2 regions of the Shewanella sp. ULN5 genome follow, and region 2 is predicted to be linked to the other one. Evidence: riboswitches for the same ligand, from Rfam matches in the RefSeq annotation. Region 2 holds a riboswitch; the other holds the start of a gene.
The links. A riboswitch is a leader RNA that binds a small molecule or an ion and turns the genes downstream of it on or off. The one in region 2 is predicted to bind lysine.
Positions count from the first base shown of each region.

Region 1: linked by a shared signal. The riboswitch ahead of ORI98_RS00080 (Na+/H+ antiporter NhaC family protein) and the one ahead of lysC (lysine-sensitive aspartokinase 3) in region 2 are both predicted to bind lysine.

Region 1 is NZ_JAPJEE010000001.1:25,311-33,227, forward strand. Features, by position in the region: gene ORI98_RS00070 (methyl-accepting chemotaxis protein) at 1-1,751, shown strand, start outside; gene ORI98_RS00075 (thymidine kinase) at 2,089-2,667, opposite strand; gene ORI98_RS00080 (Na+/H+ antiporter NhaC family protein) at 2,780-4,339, opposite strand; lysine riboswitch at 4,416-4,613, opposite strand; gene ORI98_RS00085 (electron transfer flavoprotein subunit alpha/FixB family protein) at 4,693-5,616, opposite strand; gene ORI98_RS00090 (electron transfer flavoprotein subunit beta/FixA family protein) at 5,618-6,367, opposite strand; gene ORI98_RS00095 (H-NS family nucleoid-associated regulatory protein) at 6,869-7,276, shown strand; gene rcsF (Rcs stress response system protein RcsF) at 7,407-7,802, shown strand; gene tsaA (tRNA (N6-threonylcarbamoyladenosine(37)-N6)-methyltransferase TrmO) at 7,872-7,917, shown strand, end outside.
Region 2 is NZ_JAPJEE010000015.1:67,186-75,102, reverse strand. Features, by position in the region: gene parC (DNA topoisomerase IV subunit A) at 1-2,143, shown strand, start outside; gene ORI98_RS14145 (bacterioferritin-associated ferredoxin) at 2,599-2,790, opposite strand; gene ORI98_RS14140 (D-2-hydroxyacid dehydrogenase) at 2,960-3,886, opposite strand; gene ORI98_RS14135 (DUF3392 domain-containing protein) at 3,949-4,281, shown strand; gene arcA (two-component system response regulator ArcA) at 4,400-5,116, opposite strand; gene ORI98_RS14125 (DUF3293 domain-containing protein) at 5,723-6,151, shown strand; lysine riboswitch at 6,432-6,607, shown strand; gene lysC (lysine-sensitive aspartokinase 3) at 6,687-7,917, shown strand, end outside.

The DNA.
Region 1 (7,917 bases), on a different contig from region 2:
ATGCCGCCACTTTTAATGATCTTGCCAATAAAGTTGCCGATCAGCCTAATATGAAACAGGCGTTGGACAATGTTACCCAACAATATGACCAATATCGTCAGCAGACAGAACGAATGTTCAATGCGAAATTAACGATTGAACAAACTCGAGAAGATTATCAAAAGCAATTCCAACAGTTTCTGACCATCAAAGATAAAGCCAGTAATAGCATGATAGATCTGGAAATGATTGATGCTGGCGATGATGTTCGCCTGCTTGAAGAAGTTATCGGTACAGGGACAAGATTAGACGACACTATTTATAATATGGGCAATATTATGGCTGAAGTCGCGCGCTTTACAGACTTAAAAAGTGTCGATAACCATCAGCAAGATGTCATGATGATGGTCAGCAGTATAGAGAGCAATTTTCAGTTTTTAACTCAGCAAGCTTCCACATTACCTGCTGGTGATTTACTGGCCATTTTTGCCGAACAATTTAATCAAATGAAAACCTTATTAGACTCACCAGGTACACTTTATGAAAGCCAACGTAAGGTGGTTGAGGTAATTAAACAGTCTGAAATGGCTTATGAGCAATCTAATCAATACTTTGAATCAAGCTTTTCTGAACTGAACAAGCTTATCACCCTCGCGGATAAACGTTTTGGTGATTACCAACTTGCCGCCTCACATGAAGTGAGTACCGCCCAGACACTCGCAATTGGTCTGGCGGTAATTTTTATTGCTCTTGCTATCATTATTTACTATTTCACATCTAAGGCGATGCTCGGTCCTTTGCAAGCGGTCAACAAAGCATTATCACGTATTGCCAGTGGTGATTTATCGAGAAGGCTTGATAAACGTAATAATGATGAGTTTGGTGAGTTAATGGATAACATTAACAAGCTCTCCGACGATTTAACCTCCTTGCTGCAAGATATCAGCCGAGATGCGCATTTACTTGATGAGTCAGCAATTAGATCTCAAGCTCAGGGGGAGCAAATAGCCAACTCGGCGAGTCATCAGATTGGTCAAATCAACCAAGCAAAGCGGTTAGCGGAGCAAATTCACCACAGTTCCAGTTTAGTGAATGAACAAGCCAGTGAATCTGCCAATCATATTAGCTTAGCCTCTTCGCAGGGTAAGCAGGTAAAAGAGATTGCTGATGATAACCGCGATAGAATTGAGCAGTTATCGATGGGCTTAAGTCACTCAGTAGATACCATGAACAACCTCAGCCAGCACAGTGATAACATTGGCGGTATTTTAGTGACCATTAGTGCTATTGCAGATCAAACTAACCTACTTGCTTTGAATGCTGCCATTGAAGCTGCCCGAGCAGGCGAACATGGTCGCGGTTTTGCTGTTGTCGCCGATGAAGTGCGTTCGCTTGCGTCAAGAACCCAATCTTCAACCGCTGAAATTCAAAATATGATCACCGCTTTACAGCATGAAACAACCAATGCAGTTAAAGCCATTTCAAAAGGCCAATCTGACGCTAACCAATGTGTTGCACAAAGCCAATCGTTACATGATGCAATTGAACAAATTGAATCGGCTTTACTGACGATTAACAAAATGAGCCAGGGAATTAATCAAGCAGCACATGAACAGGTTAATTTTAGTGAGCAAATTGAACACACTATGACTATAACCGCTGAGTCTGCTGAAACTAATGCACAGGAGTCATCAGCAATGGCCAAACGCAGCCAAGAATTGAATCAGCTGGCGCACTCACTCACGGCTTCAGTTGAAAGATTTAAACTTTAATCTCTCAATCTTATTTGTTTTTCTGCTAGCTAAGAAAAAATGATGGCGAACTGTTGTGACTTAATTGCTGTTGTCCATCCAGTCGTATTAATCACGACCTTTTATTATGGTGTAATACACTTTAATCGGTTGCATTGACAAATGTCCGTTTGCTTACAAAACTCACATCGGCTGTTGAGCTGATGAGCTGATGACTCTGAGCTCAAATTTACACAAAAGTCACACGTTTAGAGTATGTTAGCTAACAATAACCGATTAGAATGATTGAAGGTAAATAAAAAAGTCGAATTAAACCTTATGTCTAATTCGACTTAATCTTTTTCTTGCGATCAGATTTTTAATCCCACAAAAACTCTCTGAAATGTTTGCGGCAAACTGACTCGTAAGATTCGTTACCACCAATAGCCACCTGCTCGCCTTCTTTCATTGGTTTGCCCTCGCCATCTAGGCGCACAACCATATTGGCTTTACGGCCACAATGGCAAATGGTTTTCAGCTCAACAAGCTTATCGGCCCAGGCCAAAAGATACTGGCTACCAGTAAATAATTCGCCTTGGAAATCATTACGCAATCCGTAACACAACACCGGAATATCGAGAATGTCGACAACATAGGTTAGTTGCTTAACCTGGGCTTTAGACAGAAATTGGCTTTCATCAATCAACACACAATGAATATGCTTTTGTTGATGAGATTGTGAAATCATCTCACTAAGATCATCATGACTTGCAAAAACCTGAGCATCGGTTTCGATACCAATTCGTGATGCCACTTTACCTACGCCATAACGATCATCAATTGATGCTGTCATAACTAGAGTGTGCATACCACGTTCACGGTAATTATAAGAAGATTGTAATAGCGAGGTCGATTTGCCCGCGTTCATTGATGAATAATAGAAATACAGTTGTGCCACAAGAAATTCCAATATTTTTGCTTTGCTAAATTCTACTCGTTTAATACCAAACTTCACAAACAAAAATGCCGCACAATGTTAATTGTGCGGCATTTTATATCCATCAAATCGCTTATCGGCGAGTATAAATCATTAGTCCTGCTACTGTGATGGCAAACACCAGACTACAGGCTAGAAAGCCACTCATGATGGAACCGGTAAATCCAAGTACCGAATAGCCAACAATGCTGATAAAGGCAACAATTAATGCATATGGCAGCTGCGTAATTACATGGTCAATATGATGACAACTTGCACCTGTTGAAGACAAAATAGTTGTATCAGAAATAGGAGAGCAATGGTCACCAAATACCGCTCCAGCTAATACGGCTGATAACATGGGTAACATCATAGTCGAGTCGCTACCCATCGCCATATCTGCTGCAATTGGCAGCATAATGCCAAAGGTACCCCAACTTGTGCCCGTTGAAAAAGCAGTAATCCCCGCAAGAATAAACAGCACCACAGGCAGCAATTCAAAAGGTATCGCGCCAGTGACTAAACTGGCCATGTATTTACCGGTTTCCAATTGGCCAATAACCCCTGCAATCGACCATGCAAACAGCAGAATATAAATTGCAGGTAACATTGAGCGAGCACCAGCAACGACGCCCTGTAAGACCAAGCGGATTGCTAGCTTTTGCATAAAAGCCAGCACCAAAGTCACTATAAAACCAACAATAGAACCGTAAAATAATGATTGGCTAACAGCGGTGTTTTCGAACGCGCCCAAAACATCAAAGGGCTTACCATCTGCGGCTAATGCATCGGCACCACTGCTTATCATAAAGTAAACAGTCGCGGCAATTAACGCTAAAATGGGTAAAAACAGTCCAATAATTTTACCTGTATCGGCCTCTGGTAAGTCTGGATTTGCACCAGGCGGTAAACCTTTAGACTCATCATAAAGCTCACCTTTTTGCGCCTTTAATTCATGCTGGCGCATTGGGCCAATATCCAGACCAAAGATGGCCACGCATAATAAAAGTAACAAGGCGAAGATAGCGTAAAAGTTCATTGGGATCATCTGCACAAATACACTTAGATGACCAGAATCGGTAAATCCATGCGCAGTTAAAATACCGCCTATCAGTGCAATAATATACGCGCCCCAACTTGATATGGGTGATATCACGCACACAGGCGCTGCGGTCGAATCTAATAGGTAAGCCAGTTTTGCCCTCGAGATATGGTATCTATCGGTTATCGGTTTAGAAATAGACCCTACAACTAAACTATTGAAGTAATCATCGATAAAAACCACGCAGCCCAAAAACATTGTCATCAGTTTAGCATCGCGTTTACTGCGAATACGGTCTTTAGCCCAATCAGCAAACGCGCGAGATGCCCCGCTCACGGTGATCAACGCGGTGATCATGCCTAACATGATCAAAAAACCTAAAATTTGTAAATTCCAACTGTTTAATGCGCCATCATCCCAAAGGAGGCCTGTGACGGTTTCAACTAAAAATGTGCTTGTGTCCCCTAATGAGAACTGTGTGAGCAACAATGCGCCCACTAGAATACCGACGCCAAGCGACAACAATACTTTACGAGTAACAATCGCTAAAATAATTGCGATTGCAGGGGGGAGCAGTGACAGTGCCGAATCGGCATGACTTAGTACGTTCATTATTTATTCTTCGTGTGTGTACGAATGGAGGGCGACTGAACCGGTGCAAAGCAAAATAACGCTAAGGAACACCTGTCCTATCAGTAGCGCTCCATAGTAATTTATCTTTGTCATCCCGACAAAAAATACTATGGCAGTAAGGTACCTATTCGGTAACCATACCAGCTGTTAAGTTTGATAACGGTAACAACTTCGGCACTGAATCCTTTCAAGCTAGATCACAGGCATCACCCTAACTAACTCTACTCTTATTCAGCGCACCTCTACTTAAAAGGGCAAAAAAGCGTGCACATGAAAACATAGCGGCGATGGGGTTGCCACCCCATCGCCGCGTATTGTGACAAAAGTCACATTTACAGTAAATTATTTAGTGCGGGGATAGCATCAAATAAGTCTGCTTCTAGACCATAATCTGCCACTTGAAAAATTGGCGCTTCTGGATCTTTGTTAATAGCAACAATCACTTTAGAGTCTTTCATACCTGCAAGATGTTGGATGGCACCCGAAATACCCACAGCAATATATAGGTCAGGGGCTACAATCTTGCCTGTTTGGCCGACTTGTAAATCATTGGGTACAAAGCCTGCATCCACTGCAGCACGTGATGCACCAACGGCTGCACCTAACTTATCGGCTAATTGCTCAAGAATTGCAAAGTTCTCACCGCTTCCCATACCACGGCCGCCAGACACTATGATACCGGCATTGCCTAATTCAGGACGTGCTGATTCAGTGAGTGTTTGCGAGACAAACTCAGTACGCGCATCAAGAGCATCACCCACAGAAACTAATGCTGCGCTACCCGTTGAAGCAACAGCATCAAACGCACTTGAGCGAACTGTCATCACTTTTTTCGCATCTAAACTTTGTACTGTGGCAAGCGCATTACCCGCGTAAATTGGGCGAATAAACGTATCAGCACTTTCAATCCCAATAACTTCAGATATTTGCGCAACATCTAATAATGCCGCAACACGCGGTAAGGTATCTTTACCTACGCTCGATGCAGCAGATAAGATATGTGAATAATCAGCTGATAAGCCAATAATTAACTTGCCTAGGTTTTCAGCTAAGTGATTTGCATACACAGCCGAATCAGCAACAATCACCTTCGTTACACCCGTTAATGCTTGCGCAGTTTTGGCCGCTTCAGCGCATTGATGACCTGCCACTAGCACATGAATATCACCTCCAATTGCAGATGCAGCGGCAACCACTTTTGCAGTATCCGCTTTCAAATGCGCATTATCGTGTTCTGCTAAAACTAAAATGCTCATATTAGATCACCTTCGCTTCGTTTCTTAATTTTTCGACAAGTTCTTCTACTGAAGACACCATAATACCGGCTTTACGTTCAGCAGGTGGCGTGACTTTTAGAACAGTTTGATGAGCCTTTAACGTTACACCTAAATCAGCAATTGTATGCACATCTAACGGTTTACGTTTCGCTTTCATAATGTTTGGTAAGGACGCATAACGCGGTTCATTTAAACGTAAATCAACAGAAACAACAGCAGGCAATGGCATTTTTAAGGTTTGTAATCCACCATCAATTTCACGGGTCACGACAATGTTGTCGCCTTCAACTTTTACTTCAGAAGCAAAAGTAGCCTGCGGCATATCAGCTAGAGCAGCCATCATTTGGCCAGTTTGGTTGTTATCGCCATCAATAGACTGTTTACCAAAAACCACTAATTGTGCTTGTTCTTTTTGTTGCACAGCCAACAGTAATTTTGCAATTGATAATGGCACAAGCTCTTCATCAGTTTCGACATGTATAGCGCGATCTGCGCCTAATGCCATGGCTGTTCTTAATTGTTCTTGCACAGCTTTGGTGCCAACACTCACCACAACCACTTCAGTGGCGATGCCTGCTTCTTTTAGGCGGACAGCTTCTTCGACAGCGATTTCACAAAATGGATTCAAAGCCATTTTAAGATTAGCGGTATCAACATTTGAATGATCAGCTTTTACCCTGACCTTTACATTGGCATCAACGACGCGCTTTACAGGCACCAATACTTTCATAGGGTTTCCTTCCTACACCTTGTCTATGGACAACACATTGGCCAATGCCAATGCAAGATAACTCAACTTTACGACCTGTTAACGTTAACGTCAACCTAAGTTAAACGCTTGTTTGAAAAATATAACACAAAACTGGCAAGGAAAAGTAACAATGACTCAAACTAGTTCCATTTACTGGCTATAAATAGCCCGTTTTTAAATCATTTCATAAAATAAGCTTATTTTTGATAAATTAAATTGATCAAGGTCGAATAAGTTTCTATTATTGTGGGTATTAATAAAAATAAGTTTTATTAATTGTTATTAGCTAAGTTGAATGCACTGCAAAATAAAAACATCAATGATAATTTTTACGGTTAAAAGTTATTGATGTTTATTTAAGTCGTTATTAACAATTATTTACTCCAGTTAATTAACATTCTATACGGTATAGCATCATTCAATAATGTAGTAACAAATATAATTTATTCAAATTCCATTTGATTTAGGACGCTTAACATTATGAGTGATTTTTTAGATATTTTAACCCATGGCCGTCGTTTTAAAGCTGCAGTTAAAGAACTGAGCATTGAAGATTTACGCGACTTAGCCGTAAAGCTTGATAAAGTGATTGTTGAACGTGAAGAAGAAGCAAAAGCTGATGAAGCCGCTAATGCTGAACGTAATGCACGTATTGCAGAGATCCTTGCTCAAATTGAAAATAGCGGACTATCAATTGAAGATTTAGGCGAAGTCACTGCCACTAGATCTGCCCCAAAGAAACGTGCTCCACGTCCAGCCAAATATCAAATTACTGTTGATGGCGAATTAATTCAGTGGACTGGTCAAGGGCGTATGCCAACCGTATTCAAAAAAGAAGTCGATGCGGGTAAGTCTATGGATAGTTTCTTAATTCCTGGTATGGAATAAACTGTCCAATAGCTTCATATAAAACGCTTACTTTGGTAAGCGTTTTTTTATCCATCGCATTGAAGGTTTGCTTTCGCCTCAAATAAGAACAGAGTAAACTGTTATCAAATTGAATTAAGTGAGCTGACTAATGTCCTCTTCCCAACTAAAAATGTTATCCATCTGTTCATTTGCATTATTATTAACCGCTTGTGCTGGTGATTATGCCTTCAATAGTAATCTTGATGGTAAAGCGATTGATGAGTATTTCAAAGTGGGTGATGTCGCACTTTACGAAGGAGACATATTACCAAAAGGGCGCTATTCAGTTATTGGCTTAGCTGAAGGCGAAATTTGCCAGGATGTGATAAATGGTGCTCCAGCATCGATTGAAGATGCACGTACAGAAGCCCGAAAAAAAGCGGCTGATATGGGCGCAAACGGTCTTATTATCAAGCAATGCCTTGTTATCGAAGAGCAAGAGGCGGGTTGCTTTACTCGTAGCTTATGTGTCGGGCAAGCCATAAAACGCGCTCAGGTAGAGTAACGTTTTTCTTTTTTGTTTAGCCAAAATAGATTCCATTTTGGCTGACTTTTTCTCAAGTTGATCTGTGCCATGTTTACATCTCAAATTAATGCAGTGGCAGTGTGCCGAACCCCTT
Region 2 (7,917 bases):
TGCAATGAGCGAACTTGGGCTATCCGCCCAATCAAAGCCTAAAAAGTCAGCCCGTACAGTTGGTGACGTATTAGGTAAGTATCACCCACACGGTGACAGCGCATGTTACGAAGCGATGGTATTAATGGCCCAGCCGTTCTCGTATCGTTATCCGCTGGTAGATGGTCAGGGTAACTGGGGGGCGCCAGACGATCCTAAATCATTTGCGGCAATGCGTTATACCGAAGCAAAATTGTCAAAATTCTCTGAAGTACTATTGTCTGAATTAGGCCAGGGTACAGTAGAGTGGGGCGTTAACTTTGACGGTACCTTAAAAGAACCTAAAACATTACCTGCACGATTACCGCACATTTTATTAAACGGTATTACGGGGATTGCTGTCGGCATGGCTACCGATATTCCGCCGCATAACGTGCGTGAGTTAGTATCTGCCTGTGTTGAGTTATTGGATAATCCTAAAACTGACCTTGCGCGCTTAATGGAGTTGGTACCGGGCCCTGATTACCCAACAGAAGCCGAAATCATTACCCCAAGTACTGACATCGAAAAAATATATCAAACCGGTCGCGGTTCTATCAAAATGCGTGCGGTTTATCATGTCGATAACCACGAAATCATCATTACCTCGCTGCCTCATCAGGCAGGTAGTGGCAAAATTTTAGAACAAATCGCGGCTCAAATGCAGGCAAAAAAACTGCCCATGGTCAGTGATTTACGTGATGAGTCTGATCACGAGAACCCAGTTAGATTAGTTGTTGTACCGCGCTCTAATCGGGTTGATTGCGATCAATTGATGGCGCACTTATTTGCGACAACCGATTTAGAAAAAAGCTTTCGCATCAACTTAAACGTGTTAGGACTAGATGGACGTCCGCAAGTCAAAGGCTTGCTGCCCATGTTAACCGAATGGCTAGAGTATCGGGTATCAACCGTGACTCGCCGTTTACAATACCGTTTAGATAAGGTGTTAGCGCGATTACACATTTTAGAAGCGTTAATGATTGCGTTTTTGAATATAGACGAAGTGATTGAAATCATTCGCTTCCATGATGAGCCTAAAGCGGAATTAATGGCTCGCTTTAACTTAAGTGATAAACAAGCAGAATCAATTTTAGAGTTAAAATTACGTCATCTTGCCAAGCTAGAAGAGTTTAAAATTACCGCTGAACAAAATGAATTGATGGCTGAGCGTGACAAACTGGAATTGATTTTAAGTTCAGATCGTCGTTTAAAAACCCTGGTTAAAAAAGAGCTTATTCAAGATGGTGAAACCTTTGGCGACAACCGTCGCTCACCGATTATTGAGCGTAAAGAATCTAAAGCATTAACCGAGCAAGAGTTAACCCCAACGGAAGCGGTGACTGTTGTGTTGTCAGAAAAGGGTTGGGTGCGCTGCGCTAAAGGCCATGATGTTGATGCACAAGGATTAAACTATAAAGCGGGTGACAGTTACCTATGCAGTGCCATGGGGAAAAGTAATCAAGCCGCCGTATTTGTGGACTCATCCGGTCGAGCCTTTGCCACCGACAGCCACACACTACCATCAGCCAGAAGTCAGGGCGAACCCATCACCACCCGCTTTAATATGGCACCTGGTGCGGTAATGCAACACGTTATCATGGGTGAAGATGAACAGTGCTATTTATTAGCCAGTGATGCGGGTTATGGGTTTATTGGAGCCTATGCAGACATGGTTAGCCGTAATAAAGCAGGTAAAGCATTATTATCTTTACCTGCTAACGCACAGGTCATGACGCCAAAATTGATCAGTAAAGACAAAGATCAATCATTACTGGCGATCACCAGTGAAGGCCGTATGTTGATGTTCAGTTTAGATGCTTTACCGCAATTATCTAAAGGTAAAGGGAACAAGATTATCGGTATTCCAAGTGAACGTGCCAAAAATCGTGAAGAGCTATTACTGCATTTAAATGTTGTGCCTAATGGTGCTGCAGTGACCCTTTGGGCTGGTAAGCGCAAGCTAACACTTAAAGCCAGCGATTTAGAGCATTATCGTGGTGAACGTGGACGTAGAGGAGCTAAATTGCCAAGAGGCTTGCAGCGCGTTGATAGTGTCGATATTGAAACAGTAGAACTGGCTATTGATGATACCGCTTCAGAGCCACAGATCAGTGAAGAATAGCTTATTGTCATAAACTTTATTCTCTGATAAACCATAAAAGCTCACGTGAACACGTGGGCTTTTTTATTGATAAGCATTTTATCAATCAGTCGATAACCTCAAATTGACATAATAAACACTTATCAAGCTGAGGTTTACTGCAAAACTTGGCATAGCTCACTGACAACAGAGCTTTATTATTGGCGGTTCAAGGTGTTGTAGAGCTGTACAGGCATCTAGTTTTAATTGTCAGTTTATAAATATGAGCAATGCTGATGTCGCTGTTTATTTGATTAAATCGTCAATTGCATCGACAAAAAAGTTACCAGAATTAAGCGGATTTTTTGCTCGTAAACTGTGCAATGAAAATATGTTAACTTACAGGGGTAAAGTTATTCAGCCGAGGGAGGTTCTGCGAGTATTGCGATGAGCGCTTAAACACTCTGCGCAAGAATATCAAGGATAAAATGTTAACGTTATGCCACTTCGTAAAAGTTTGGCTCGAACTCTAATTGAGTTTGGATAATTTGATTTGCCATTCTGGCACATTTTCCACATTGATCTGCCACGCCTAGACGTTTTTTAACATCAGCCAATGAGCAATCGCCTTGGCTAACTGCCTCTTTAATTTGCTTATCTGTAATTGCATGACAAAGACAAACGTACATATTAGCCTCTACATCTAGTGAAATAAGTTATAAACAACATAGCGTTCTTCAATGAATCTAATTCTAAATGAAAACAGTTATCATTGGCAATAACTTTTGAGTAAAAATGATACATTTATCACTTTTAGTCAGGTTTACTCATTATGATGTATTTATAACAGATTGATAATTAATAACCTTTTTCAAAATCAACGCGAAAATTTAATGGTTGATCATTACACCATAAAGCGTAATTTTGACTAAAAACATCAATAATTTGCTGCGGAAAGCTTGGGGCGGCGACATGTGGTGTGATGATGGCGTTTGCCGCTAGCCAGATGGGATGATTGCTGGGTAAGGGTTCTTGGTTGAAAACATCTAAAATCGCCTGCTGATCAGGCTTTAGTACTAATTGTGCGGCCAATGCATCGAGGTCGAGCACATTGCCTCGTCCTAAATTAAACAATACAGCATCAGATTTTAGTCGGGCTAAACTGTGACGGTTGAGAATATTTTTGGTTGCAGGCGTATCCGGTAACACACTGGCAATGACGTCAGCTTCAGGCAAATGCAGCAATAAATTATCAATCTTATCGACCAGATCGAAACCTGATATGGCTTGCCCTTGTCGGTTAATCCCTATAACCGTCATGCCAAAGTGTTTTGCCGTCGTCGCGATATGTTGTGCGATAGAGCCTGTGCCTAGTAATAACAGTTGTTGACCTTGAAGGGTTTTATAATGACCAGGTTGCCACTGTCTTTGTTGTTGCAGTTGATGGTAATGCTGATGCTGCCTATTGTGCGCCAGTAAATACCCAAATAGATATTCACTCATTAATGGGCCAAATATGCCGCGCACATTGGTTAATTGATAATCTTGTCTAAGCTTTGGTGACATCAGCTTATCCACCCCTGCAAAGGTTGATTGCAACCAACGTAACTGCCTAGCGTGGTTCAGTAAAGGTGTGGCAAGAGATGGTTCAGCAAACCAAATATTCGCTTCGGTTATACTATTAGGGGAGTCGCCTAAGATGACTAAATCCGTTAAATTGCGTTTTATTAATAAATCACGATAAACCTCGTTTTCTCGTGTTAGCAATAGTAACTTATTAACCATAACAATGACCCAGTAGTGTGATATCAAGGAGTTGATAGCGCAATAGTAGATATGAGGTGTATTTGAATCAAATTATTTCGATGTTAAATCAGCTGGCAAGCTTTATGTTGCCATGGGTAAGTGAAGTGAGCACCGCCATTGTGGCTTGTGTGATAGTGATGTTTGCTGTTGATATCAATCGTATTGTTAGACGATTATTAACAGGCCAGGGCTTTATTGTGCGCACATTGGTGTTTGTAATGATTAATGCATTTGGTTATGGATTAGCCATTGTCACATTAACTCCAATACTGGCAAAACAACTTAAATTAATGCCTGGTTATTGGATGCTATTAATTGTATTGGGCAGTTTTATGCTGTTAGGTTTTTGGGCGCAGAAAAACCGTCAAGTTTAGTCAATATTTGCATCAATAATCTTAACCCAGCAAGGTTTAGAATTAGGATAAGCATAAAAAAACCGAGCATTAATGCTCGGTTTTTTTCATCTGATCCAAATCGCATCGAAAATGATAATTAGTCTTCTAATTGACCACAAAAACGATAGCCTTCGCCGTGGATTGTCGCGATGATTTCCGGCGTGTCCGCTAGGCTTTCAAAGTGCTTACGAATACGACGAATAGTCACGTCAACCGTACGGTCGTGTGGCTTAAGCTCACGGCCAGTCATTTTCATTAACAGGTCGGCACGAGTTAAAATTTTGCCTGGGTTTTCAACAAAGTGAAGCATCGCGCGGAATTCGCTGCGAGGAAGCTTGTAAGACTCACCTTGTGGGTTAACTAAAGAACGGCTGTTGATTTCTAAGCTCCAACCGTTGAAACGATAGTGCTCAACTGAACCCTTTTCTTCGTTGTCAGTGCCAGCACTGTTCACGCGAGTTAACAAGTTGCGTGCACGAATAGTTAATTCTCTAGGGTTAAATGGTTTAGTGATGTAATCATCTGCGCCAATTTCTAAACCTAAAATTTTATCAACTTCATTATCACGACCGGTTAAGAAGATTAAGCCGATATTGTTGATTTCACGAAGTTCGCGAGCCAATAACAAACCATTTTTACCCGGTAAGTTAATGTCCATCACCACTAAGTTAATTTTGTTTTCTTGCATTGCTTTGTGCATTTCAGCGCCGTCATTTGCTTCAGTGACAACATAGCCTTCAGCTTCAAAAATGCTACGTAAGGTGTTACGAGTTACAGCTTCATCTTCAACAATTAAAATATGTGGGTTTTGCATAATAAGTTACCTAAAATAAAAATGATAAAATTCGTTATCTAGCATCTAGGCTAGCGTTGTCCGTCTGCGCTTCTGCACACGTAAAAATCTCTATTATTGGGTGTTTAACTATGTCTACCCTGAACTTAAACACTCTCTCATTTGATATCCGAATGAGTTTTACACAAGCCGTTAAAAACGTCTTTGTCAAAAAAGGGTAATACCGCTGCTATACACTGTGAACTTAAAATACGTTAAAAGTTCCTGTAGATGTTAACTAAACCTCTGTATTTACTCACAGGCCTTTAAAAGTAGAACATTTATTGTGCAGTGGTAAAACTTTAGCTCAATAAATCATAAATAGAAACGTTACAAAATATCGCTGAAGTAGGCTTTTTGTGACGATTTATGAGCTACTGATGGTTATTGTACCCTTTTTCTGTATTTGTTAACAAATGAATTGTTAATAAAATTATTAACAAAGGTTTAGTTAAAGTCGTATATTTAATTTATTTAATTGATTTATATAGTCTTTGTGTCTTTTCTGTATTGTGACTGACGTCACAAATCTTTCGTTATTTAAACCTATCTGCTACACTGTTTTCGGCTTATTTGGTGAGATTTATTATGGAAAATGTTATCGACATGCTGTGGCAGGATTATCAAAAAACTGAATTTTTACTTACTCAGCCTTTATCCAATGATTTTTCTTTTGCAATTGTTACAGCACATAATCCCCTAGGTAGCGTGTTAACCCCAAGCCAGAACCGTTTGAGAGACAGGGCGCTTCAATCAAAGATTCTCGAATACCGAAGTCCGTATCGCTGCTTGATTGGTGCGGCTCCTGATTTGTCGCATATGGAAAAAAGCTGGGCTATATTTATAGATAAAGATCAAGCGCTTGAGCTGGGTAGAGAGTTTGGGCAGCATGCTATTTATTATGTAAATCAAGGCTTACTATCACTAATCGCTTGCTTTGAGCCTCACCGAGATGAAGTACCTATGGGATTGTTTCATCAGCGTTTGAAATTAGTCAGTGATTTACCTGAGTTGTAGTAAATTCCGCTCTCGCACATTTGTTAATTTTTTTATGAGACAATAAAATTAACAAATAGTATTGATTTTCTAATACCTATGACTGATTTACACATTATGCTCATCCCATCCACACCAATACCGCTGTAATTTGTCATTTTTTATCTGTCCCATCATCAAGCGATTGTTTCATTGTGTGGAACATAAAATAGTGCATTTATTTTTTAACGCTTCAAGTTGATATTTTGTCCATTGACTTAGCCATAGGTTTATTGCTATTTTGCACATCCCTCCTTAATGGAGGCACAGAAGAGGAGCGTTAACTAGGTAGTAAGCTTGAGGAAGACCAATTCCCATGACCGCTTACGAGGGAGATTAACGCCGAGATAAATCAAATTTGGTTATTTTATTTATCGGTCGATTGGGTTGAATCCTAACGATTGTCACCTGTTTTTTTGGTGGAGAGCTTCTGGTGGTGATTGCTGTTTCCCTTCTTTAAGGGTGCGTTATCTTTGCACCAGGCTCTTCGAACGAAGTTTAGTTCGGAGCGTATTTCATGTCGTTAAATCAATTAGTTGTAGCCAAGTTTGGTGGAACCTCTGTTGCAGATTACCCTGCAATGAGTCGTTGCGCGGATATCGTTTTATCTAATCCTAATACCCGTGTTGTAGTCGTTAGTGCATCAAGTGGTGTGACGAATTTGCTGGTGGAACTTACCAGCGCCAACGTAAATGACGAACGTCGTTTAAGTTTATTAAAGCAGGTCGCGCAAATTCAATATCGTATTATTGACGAGCTGGGCCGCCCGCAAGATATTGCCGCACAAATTGATAAATTACTGAGCCGGATGTCAGTGTTAAGCGAATCATTGGTACTCGATCGCAGCAAAGCCCTAATGGATGAATTGCTTTCAATGGGTGAACAGTGTTCATCAGTGCTATTTGCCGCGGTTATCCGTGAAAAGGGGACTGCATCAAGTGCGTTTGATGTGCGTCAGGTATTACGTACTGATAGCCATTTTGGCCGAGCTGAGCCGCAAATTGAACAAATTGCCAACTTGTCCGGTGATTTTTTACAGCCCTTATTAGCCAATCAAGTGATAGTGACTCAAGGCTTTATTGGTGCTGACGAACAGGGGCGTACAACCACATTAGGCCGTGGTGGCAGTGATTACTCTGCAGCGCTATTAGCAGAAGCGTTATCAGCCCATGCTGTTGAAATTTGGACTGACGTTGCAGGTATTTATACTACTGACCCGCGTTTAGCCCCCAATGCGCGCCCAATTGCAGAAATCAGTTTTAACGAAGCCGCTGAAATGGCCACTTTTGGTGCCAAAGTCTTGCATCCTGCCACTATCTTACCTGCCGTTCGCCAGAAAATTCAGGTGTTTGTCGGCTCAAGTAAAGACCCTGAAGCCGGTGGAACTTGGATCCGCCATCAAGTCGAAGATACGCCAGTTTACCGCGCGGTGGCATTACGTCGCGATCAAACCTTATTAAATCTTCACAGTTTACAAATGCTCCATGCCCAGGGTTTTTTAGCTGAAACTTTTGCCACATTAGCGCGTCATAAAATCTCGGTCGATTTGATTACTACCTCAGAGGTAAACGTCTCACTTACGTTAGACAAAACAGGTTCAGATTCCAGTGGTCAGGGATTGTTAAGTGAATCTTTATTGCAAGAATTGTCACAACATTGCCGTGTTCGCGTTGAAGATAAGCTAGCCTTAGTGGCGATTATTGGTAATAAAATCGCCTCAACAGCGGGCATTTGCAGTCGAGTGTTTC